One region of the Streptomyces sp. NPDC053560 genome, then DNA from elsewhere that is predicted to be linked to it. Evidence: riboswitches for the same ligand, from Rfam matches in the RefSeq annotation. Region 1 holds a riboswitch; each other region holds the start of a gene.

Evidence for each region. Region 1 has a riboswitch for thiamine pyrophosphate ahead of ACIGQF_RS17475 (thiamine ABC transporter substrate binding subunit). Riboswitches for the same ligand answer to the same signal wherever they lie in the genome.
Region 2: linked by a shared signal. The riboswitch ahead of thiM (hydroxyethylthiazole kinase) and the one ahead of ACIGQF_RS17475 (thiamine ABC transporter substrate binding subunit) in region 1 are both predicted to bind thiamine pyrophosphate.
Region 3: linked by a shared signal. The riboswitch ahead of thiC (phosphomethylpyrimidine synthase ThiC) and the one ahead of ACIGQF_RS17475 (thiamine ABC transporter substrate binding subunit) in region 1 are both predicted to bind thiamine pyrophosphate.

Annotation. Positions count from the first base shown of each region.
Region 1 covers NZ_JBITXI010000006.1:451,939-455,208, reverse strand. Annotated here, with positions in the region: gene ACIGQF_RS17480 (ABC transporter permease) at 1-485, opposite strand, end outside; gene ACIGQF_RS17475 (thiamine ABC transporter substrate binding subunit) at 608-1,684, opposite strand; TPP riboswitch at 1,769-1,888, opposite strand; gene rlmN (23S rRNA (adenine(2503)-C(2))-methyltransferase RlmN) at 2,047-3,153, opposite strand.
Region 2 covers NZ_JBITXI010000009.1:102,910-106,179, reverse strand. Annotated here, with positions in the region: gene thiE (thiamine phosphate synthase) at 1-388, opposite strand, end outside; gene thiM (hydroxyethylthiazole kinase) at 385-1,221, opposite strand; TPP riboswitch at 1,225-1,320, opposite strand; gene ACIGQF_RS22365 (purine-cytosine permease family protein) at 1,383-2,747, shown strand; gene ACIGQF_RS22360 (HelD family protein) at 2,949-3,270, shown strand, end outside.
Region 3 covers NZ_JBITXI010000014.1:143,740-147,009, forward strand. Annotated here, with positions in the region: gene ACIGQF_RS30510 (YibE/F family protein) at 1-1,305, opposite strand, end outside; TPP riboswitch at 1,376-1,532, shown strand; gene thiC (phosphomethylpyrimidine synthase ThiC) at 1,527-3,270, shown strand, end outside.

The sequences.
Region 1 (3,270 bases):
AGCACCCGCGCTGCCTCTTCCTGCCGCGGGTCCAGCGCTCCCCAGAGCCCGCCGACGGTCCGTACGACGACCGCGTAGTTGAAGAAGACGTGCGCGAGCAGGATCGCCCAGACCGAGGTGTCCAGCCGTACGCCCCAGAGGTCGTCCAGGAGCCCGCCGCGGCCGACGAGCGCGAGGAAGGCGGAGCCGACGACGACGGTGGGCAGCACGAACGGCACGGTGACGACCGCCCGCAGCAGCCTCTTTCCGGGGAACTCGAAGCGTGCGAACACGTACGCGCCGGGGAGCGCGATCAGCAGCGTGAGTGCCGTGGAAGCCGCCGCCTGCCAGACGGTGAACCACAGCACGTGCAGCAGGTCGGGGTCGCCGAGCACGTCCGCCGCCCGCCCCCACTGCCAGCTGCCGCCCTCCCGCAGCCCCCGCCCGACGATCGTGACGACGGGGTAGGCGAAGAAGAGGACGAAGAAGGCGGCCGGCAGCGCCATCAGCGCGAGCCGGGCCGCCGCGGCACGACGGTCCGTGGCACGGGCGGCCGGCGCACCGGCCGCTTCACCCTCCCCCGCCGTCACTTCGCTTTCTCCCGGCGTCACTTCGGGTTCCCCCTCCGTCACTTCAGGACGAGCGACGACCACTGCTTGATCCACTGTTCGCGGTTCTTGCTGATCTCGTCGGGCGCCACCGTCTTCGGGTCGTCGATCTTCTGCCCGTACCCGGTGAACAGTTCGGGCACCTTCGCACCCTCGACGGCCGGGTTCACGAACATCTGCAGCGGCATGTCCTCCTGGAACTCCTTGCTGATCAGGAAGTCCAGCAGCGCCTTGCCGCCCTTCTCGTTCGCCGCGCCCTTCAGCAGTCCGGCGAACTCGATCTGCCGGAAGCAGGTACCGGTGGCGACGCCGGTCGGCGCCTCCTTCGGGGCCGGCTTCTTGTCCATCACCTCGGCCGGCGGGCTGGAGGCGTACGAGACGACCAGCGGCTTGTCGCCCTTGCCGCCACCGCCCCCGGATCCGGAGAACCGCTCGTAGTACGCCTGTTCCCAGCCGTCGACGGCCTCGACGCCGTTGGCCTTGAGCTTCTTCCAGTAGTCCTGCCAGCCGGCCTTGCCGTACTCCGCGACGGTCCCGAGCTGGAAGGCCAGCCCCGGCGACGACGTGGCCGGGTTCTCGGTGACCAGCAGCCCCTTGTACTCGGGCTTGAGGAGGTCGTCGAAGGTCTTCGGCGGCGCGATCCGGTGCTTCTTGAAGTACGCCTTGTCGTAGTTCACGCAGGTGTCGCCGTAGTCGACGGGCGTCACGCGGTGCTGCGCCCTGTCCAGCTGCAGCTTCTCCGGCACCCCGGCCAGCCCCTTGGCCTTGTACGGCGTGAACAGCCCCTCGTCCAGCCCGCGCGAGAGCAGCGTGTTGTCGATGCCGAAGAAGACATCGCCCTGCGGGTTGCCCTTGGTCAGCACCGCCTGATTGACGGCCTTCCCGGCGTCCCCGCCCTTGACCATCTGCACCTTGTAGCCGCTGCGCCGCTCGAACTCGGCCAGCACGGACTTCGAGACGGCGAAGGAGTCGTGCGAGACGAGCTTGACGGTCTTGCTGTCGGCCGACCCGCCGCCGGACGTACCGCAGCCGGCCAGCGCCGTACCGCCCACCGCGACGGCGACGGCCGCCGCCACGGCGTTCCTGATGGTGCTCACTGGTTCATTCCTCCTGGCTGGCCAGGAAGAGACGCGGCCCCGCCCCCGGCGTCCGGTGGACCGGAGCCGCGGGCGGGGCGCAACAGCATGAGGAGACCGAACTTCCTACCCGGAATGACCCGGGCGAGGTTCAAGGGTCTGCGGCAGCGGCATCGGCTTCACTGCTCGCACTCTCAGCGCTGTGGCGCTCCCCTGTCGGATGGTGTGCGTTATGGGTGATGTACGAACGTTCGACGCCACGGTACCAGCGCGCCGCCGCCCTTCCGAGGGCCCACGTGCTGCCCTCGGTGCCCTCAGCGCCCTGATCTCGGGGTTCTCAGCACTCCGCCCGGAGCGCCCCTTGGTTCGTCAGAGCTGGCCCGTCAGCGCTCCGAGGCCGCGAGCTGGCCGCACGCGCCGTCGATCTCCTGCCCACGGGTGTCGCGCACCGTCACCGGCACGCCGTGCGCCGCGATCGCCTCGACGAACGCCTTCTCGTCCTCGGGCCGGGAGGCGGTCCACTTCGAGCCGGGGGTGGGGTTCAGCGGAATCAGGTTCACATGCACCCGCTTCCCCTTGAGCAGCCGCCCGAGCAGGTCACCCCGCCACGCCTGGTCATTGATGTCCCGGATCAGTGCGTACTCGATCGAGATACGGCGCCCGGACTTCTCCGCGTACGTCCACGCCGCGTCCAGCACCTCACGCACCTTCCAGCGCGTGTTCACCGGCACGAGCGTGTCCCGCAGCTCGTCGTCCGGCGCGTGCAGCGAGACCGCCAGCCGGCACTTGAAGCCCTCGTCGGCGAAGCGCAGCATCGCCGGCACCAGCCCCACCGTGGACACGGTGATCCCCCGCTGCGACAGCCCCAGCCCGTCCGGCTCGGGGTCGGTCAGCCGCCGGATGGCCCCCGTCACCCGGTTGTAGTTGGCGAGCGGCTCGCCCATGCCCATAAAAACGATGTTCGACAGCCGCGCCGGCCCGCCAGGGATCTCCCCGTCCCGGAGCGCCCGCATCCCATCGACGATCTGATGAACGATCTCGGCCGTCGAGAGGTTCCGGTCCAGCCCCGCCTGCCCCGTCGCGCAGAACGGGCAGTTCATGCCGCACCCGGCCTGCGAGGAGATGCACATCGTGACGCGGTCCGGGTACCGCATCAGCACCGACTCGACCAGCGTCCCGTCGAAGAGCTTCCACAGCGTCTTCCGGGTCTGGTCGTCGTCGCACGAGATGTGCCGCACCACACTCATCAGCTCCGGCAGCATCTCGGCCGCGAGCTTCTCCCGCGCGGCGGCCGGGATGTCTGTCCACTGCTCCGGGTCGTGCGCGTACCGCGCGAAGTAGTGCTGCGAAAGCTGCTTGGCGCGGAACGGCTTCTCCCCGATCGCCGCCACGGCCTCCTTGCGCTCAGCAGGCGTGAGATCGGCAAGATGCCGCGGCGGCTTCTTGGCCCCCCGCGGCGCGACAAAAGTAAGTTCTCCAGGTGCAGGCATGGTCCATCCAGTGTGGCAGATCAACTAGCCCGACCCAGGTGAGAGCGGGGTGGGGGCCGTCACCCTCGGGCGTCACCTGTCGTCGTTGGCCGCCCTCGCACGGCCCAGGGACGGCCC
Region 2 (3,270 bases), on a different contig from region 1:
CCTCCGCCGCGGCGCTCAGCCCGATCACCGCGTCCGGCCCGACGAGCGAGCGGACGGCGGCCACCGGCAGGTCGGACTGGCCGACATGGACCCCGGTCACCCGTGCCCCGGCCGCACGCGCCGCGAGGAACACGTCCACCCGGTCGTTGACGAACAGCGCGACCCGCTCCGGCAGCACCGCGGCGATCCGCACCACCGTCTCCAGGAAGTCCCGTGCGGCGGTGTCCTTCTCGCGCACCTGCACGGCGGTGACGCCGCCCGCCACGGCCTCGGCGACCGTGCCCGGTACGTCCCGGCCGCACGCCGCGGCCTGTGCCGCGTCGGTGACCAGGTACACGGAGAGGTCCGGGTGTGTGCCCGGAGTGCCGTCCGGGGGAGTGCCGTTCACGCCCACGAGATCGCCGCCCGCTTGCCGAGCGTGTCCTCGTCCAGGCCGTACAGCGCGTCCAGGAAGGCGGCCGCGAAGCTGCCGGGTCCGGCGCTGCGCTCCGCCGCGACCTCGGCGGCCACGGTGTAGACCGCCACGGCGGCGGTCGCGGCGGCGAGCCGGTCGGCCTGCGCCGCGCCCTCCGGTGTGGTCGGCGGCGCGAACGCCGCGAGCACCGCGCCCAGCGCGCAGCCGCCGCCGGTCACCCGCGTCAGCAGCGGGTCCCCGTTGGCGACGCGTACGGCCCGCTCGCCGTCGGTGAGCAGGTCGACGGGGCCGGAGACCGCGACCACGGCACCCGTGGCGCGGGCCAGCTCACCCGCGGCGGCGGCCGCCGACTCGACCTCGTCGGTGGCGTCCACGCCGCGCCCGCCGCCGCCCGTTCCGGCGACCGCGATGATCTCCGAGGCGTTGCCGCGGATGACGGCCGGGCCCTGGGTGACGAGTTCGCGCGCCAGCGCGGTCCGCACGGGCAGCGAGCCGACCGCGACCGGGTCCAGCACCCAGGGCGTGCCCGCCGCTGCCGCTCCGGCGACCGCCTCGGTCATGGCCGCGCGCTGCTCGGCGTGCGGGGTGCCCACATTGACCAGGACCCCGGAGGCGGCGCCGGCGAACGGGCCGGCCTCCTCGGGGATGTCCACCATCGCCGGGGCCGCGCCCAGTGCGAGCAGGACGTTCGCCGTGAAGTTGGCGACCACCTGGTTGGTGAGGCACTGGACCAGTGGTGTTTCATGGCGTACGCGGTTGAGGGCCTGCCGGGTGAAGGCGAGCAGGTCGTCGGGCGGACGCGTCATAGGGGCATTCCTCCGTGACATCCCTTCGCTGGTGCGATCCAGATCAGGTTCGACGGGTGTGATCTCAGCCCTTGAGATGGGGCACCCCGTGTCTCGTGTGCCTCACCATGCTACCCGCACCACCCCGTTCCCGATCGGGAACCCCGACCTCTGGAATCCCCATGACCATCGAGAGGCCCGTCTTCGACGGGCGCATGCCCGCCGGCGCCGGTGACCTGTCCGTCGAGAAGCACGGCATCGGCCCGGTGCCGGAGAGCAACCGCTACGGCCGGCCCGGCCGTCTCTTCACCGTGTGGTTCGCGCCCAACCTGACCATGACCGGCGTGTTCACCGGCACCGTCGGCATCGGCCTCGGGCTCGACTTCTGGACGGCGTTCGCCGCGATGGCGCTCGGCACGCTGCTCGGCGCCGCCCCGTCCGCGTACCTCGGCACGTGGGGGAGTCTCACCGGAACCGGCCAACTCCCGCTCTCCCGGCTGGCGTTCGGCCGCGGTGTGGTGCTGCCCGGCGTCCTTCAGTGGCTGTCCTCCATCGCCTGGGACGCGCTGATCGGACTGTTCGGCGGGGACGCGCTGGCCCGGCTGGTGGGCTGGCCGTTCTGGCTGGGCGCGCTGACGGTGCTGCTGCTCCAGGGCGTCGTCGGCGTCCTCGGGTACGAGGCCATCCACCGCCTCCAGACCGTGATGACCTTCGTGCTGGGCGCGGCCTTCCTCGCCCTCAGCGTCAAGCTTCTCAACGGTGTTCCGCTGCCGTCGGCCGCCAGCGCGCACGGCGCCGACCGGGCCGGCGCGTTCTTGCTGACCACCACCGTCGCGCTGAGCCTGGCGATCTCCTGGGCGCCGTACGCCTCGGACTTCAGCCGCTACCTGCCGCGCTCGGCGTCCCGGCAGCGGATGTTCTGGTACGCGCTGTTCGGCATGGCCGCCGCGTACCTCTGGGTGCAGACGCTCGGCCTGTGGGCCGCGGGCCTGTTCACCGACCAGACGGCGGCGGGCGTGCACGAACTGCTCGGCGGCGGGGCGCTCGGCGCCTTCGGACTGCTGGCCATCGCCGCGTCCGCGGTGTGCAGCAACGCCATGAACGACTACAGCGGTTCCCTCGCTCTGCAGACGGCGGGCGTGCGCATTCCCCGGCCGCTCGCCGCGGCCGTCGCCGCCGTGCTCGGTTTCCTGCTCGTGCTGTGGATGCACGCCGCCGACACCACCGCCCGTTTCCAGAACGTGCTGCTCTTCGTCGGTTACTGGATTCCCGGCTTCATCGGCGTCGTCGTGGTCGACTGGCTCGCCCGCGCGAGGGAGCGTGGCGGCCGGCCCGTCGAGGTGCACGAGGAATTCGCCCGGCCGCGGCCGTGGTGGCCGGCGGCGCTCGCCTTCGCCGGTGCGTTCGCCGTCGCGGTGCCCTTCATGAACACCTCGCTGTACGTCGGCCCGGTCGCCGAGGCGCTGCACGGCGCGGACCTGGCGTACTACGTGGCCTTCGTCGTCTCCGTGGCGGTCTACGCGCCGCTTCGGCTGCGCCGCGACTGACCGCTTCCGGACACAACAAACCCCGGTCGCATTGGCGGCCGGGGTGGACTTCCGCGTATATTGGGAGATTCGCATGCCGAGAAATAATTCAGGCAGGGCGAAGCTAACTGGAGTCATCTTAACCAGGCGGGAGTCGAATTGTCAATCCAGGTGCCGGGCGGGGAATCGGGCGTGGGGCCGGACCGGGCCGCCGACGAGGAGATGCGCCGCGAGCAGGAATTCATCGACATGCTCTACGAGCGCCTCGGCGAGCTGCGGGCCGGCGCGGGCGCCGCTGTCCAGGGCGCCCTCGCGGTCGCCGACGCCGGCACGATGCAGGCGCGGCTGGAGCGTGACGTGACCGTCGCCGAGCAGGCCGGTGTGCTCGCCGCCCTCGACGCGGGCGAGCACGGCCTGTGCTTCGGCCGGCTCTCCTTCCGCGACGGCAGCGACCACCACATCGGCCGGATCGGCATCCGGCGCGACGACGCCGAGCACACGCCGCTGGTCATCGACTGGCGCGCCGACGTCGCGCGGCCCTTCT
Region 3 (3,270 bases), on a different contig from region 1:
GACCGCACCGGTGCGGTCCGCCGAGACCACCAGCACCGCCAGCAGCGTCGTCAGCGGTACGGACGCGACGAGCCCGATGCTGCCCACCAGTGTGCGGACGATCTCCTCGGCCACCACCTCGCTGGTGGCGACCGTACCGACACTGCTCCGCGCGATCGAGAACAGCAGCAGAAGCGGCAGGGCCGCGCCCGCGTACGCCAGCACCAGCGTGTTCACCACCGACGCGATGTGGTCCCGGCCGATGCGCATCGCCGCGCCGTAGATCCGCCGCCGGCTCGCCGTCGGGTCGGCGTCCCGCAGTTCCCACACGGCCGCCGTCTGGGTGACCGTCACATCGTCCAGCACGCCCAGTGAACCGATGATGATCCCCGCCAGCAGCAGACCGCGGATCTCGATGCCGGGGAAGAGGCTGTGCACGAGGCCCGTCTGGTCGTCGGTGTTGCCCGTCAGCTGTCCCCAGCCGATGAAGACCGACCCCAGCAGGCCGATCAGCAGCAGCGACGCGAGCGTGCCGAGCACCGCGACCGATGTCCGTGCGGTCAGCCCGTGGCACAGGTACAGCGCGATGAGCATGATCGCGCTGCCTCCGATCACCGCCACGAGCAACGGATTCGACCCTTGCAGGATGGCGGGCAGGATGAACACCGTGAGCACCGCGAAGCTCGCCGCCAGCGCAATCAGCGCCAGGATTCCGCGCAGTCGGCCGACGACCACCACCGCCAGGGCGAACACCGCTGCCAGTACCCACATCGGGAACGAGCGGTCCACGTCGGTCACGGAGTACTGAAGGTTCCGCGGCGCCTTGGGCGCGTACGCCACCACGACGCCCTGGCCCTCGGTGTAGCGGCGTGAGGCGTCCGGCGTCACCACGGTCTTGAAGCGGTGCCCGGTGTCCTTGCCGCTGGTGACCTCGATGGTCGCCTGCTCACAGCTCTGCGCCTGCTGCTGCCCACCGCCGGACGGGCCCGACGGCTGCTGTTGCTGTTGCATCTGTTGCTGCTGCTGGGCGTTGACGTCCGCGCAGTTCACCTTCGTCAGGCGGACGACACGCGCGGTCTGGGTCTCCTGGTCGAAACCCACCCCGGACGGCTTGTGCGAGGGCGCGCCGCCGGGCCACAGGGCGATCAGCCCCACGCCCACTGCCAGGGCGAACGGGATCAGTACAGCGGCGATGACCTTGCGCAGGTGCCGGGACACGGGGGCCGCGGGGCCGTGGCCGTGTCCATGGCTGTGGCCGTGTCCTTGCGGGGCCCCGGACGCGGGGGAATGGCCGTGCGGCTGGTGCTCGGGCTCGTTGGAGGTCACCGCCCGATCATCCAACAACTCACCGGGCCCCCTGTTCACCACGCGGCATCGGCCGCTACCGTGGTGGCACCTTTGCAATCGCGGGAGCTCGGAGCACCGGGCTGAGAGGGCGCTGATCTCCGTCCCAGCGAGGTTTCACGTGAAACCTCAGCAGACGGAAACCGCTGCGTCGACCGCCGAACCTGTTACCGGGTAATGCCGGCGTAGGGAGTGGGTCTTCAATGACTCTGCAGGATGCACGCACGCCCTCTGTGTCCGATGAACGGGCGAAGCCCGCGGGCGATGCCACCGACGAGGCTGCCGAGACGCAGCAGATCGGCTGGCACAAGGGCTACATCTCCGGTTCGCGCCCCGACCTGCGGGTGCCGGTCCGGAGGGTGCACCTCACCAATGGCGAGCACGTGACGCTCTACGACACGTCAGGGCCGTACACCGACCCCCAGATCGAAACCGACGTCCGCCGTGGCCTCGCGCCGCTGCGGGAGAATTGGATCATCGCCCGCGGCGACACCGAGGAGTACGCGGGCCGGCCGATGCGTCCGGAGGACGACGGCCTCAAGCACACCTCGCCGCGCGGCGGCCTGAAGAACCTCGACGCGGTCTTCCCCGGCCGGCCCCGGCAGCCACGCCGGGCCCGCGACGGCGCCGTCTCGCAGCTCGCGTACGCGCAGCGCGGCGAGATCACCGCGGAGATGGAGTACGTCGCGGTCCGCGAGAACTGCACGCCCGAGTTCGTACGGGACGAAATCGCGGCGGGCCGCGCGGTGTTGCCGGCCAACGTCAACCACCCGGAGATCGAGCCGATGATCATCGGCAAGAACTTCCTGGTGAAGGTCAACGCCAACATCGGCAACTCCGCGGTGACCTCCTCCATCGAGGAGGAGGTGGAGAAGATGACCTGGGCGACCCGCTGGGGCGCCGACACGGTCATGGACCTCTCCACAGGACGCAACATCCACACCACCCGCGAGTGGGTGCTGCGCAACTCCCCCGTCCCGATCGGCACCGTCCCCCTCTACCAGGCACTGGAGAAGGTCGACGGCAAAGCCGAGGACCTGACCTGGGAGATCTACAAGGACACCGTCATCGAGCAGGCCGAACAGGGCGTCGACTACATGACGGTCCATGCCGGCGTGCTGCTGCGGTACGTACCGCTCACCGCCCGCCGCAAGACCGGCATCGTCTCCCGCGGCGGTTCGATCATGGCGGCCTGGTGCCTGGCGCACCACAAGGAGTCGTTCCTCTACGAGAACTTCGAAGAGCTCTGCGACATCCTCTCGTCGTACGACGTGACGTTCTCCCTCGGCGACGGGCTGCGCCCCGGTTCCATCGCGGACGCCAACGACGAGGCGCAGTTCGCCGAGCTGAAGACGCTCGGTGAGCTGAACACGATCGCCAAGGCACACGGCGTGCAGACCATGATCGAGGGCCCGGGACACGTCCCGATGCACAAGATCAAGGAGAACATCGACCTCCAGCAGGAGATCTGCGAGGAGGCGCCGTTCTACACGCTCGGCCCGCTGACCACCGACATCGCGCCCGCGTACGACCACATCACCTCCGGTATCGGCGCCGCGATGATCGCTTGGTGGGGCACGGCGATGCTCTGCTACGTCACGCCCAAGGAGCACCTGGGCCTGCCCGATCGCGACGACGTGAAGACCGGTGTCATCACGTACAAGATCGCGGCACACGCGGCCGACCTGGCGAAGGGCCACCCGGGCGCCCAGGAGTGGGACGACGCCCTCTCCGACGCGCGCTTCGAGTTCCGCTGGGAGGACCAGTTCAACCTGGCCCTCGATCCGGACACCGCCCGCGCGTTCCACGACGAGACGCTCCCCGCCGAGCCGGCCAAGACCGCGCACTTCTGCTCCATGTGCGGCCCGAAGTTCTGCTCGATGAAGATCTCCCAGGACATCCGCCGCGAACACGGCGGTGACCTGGCGATCGACCCCGAAGCGGGCA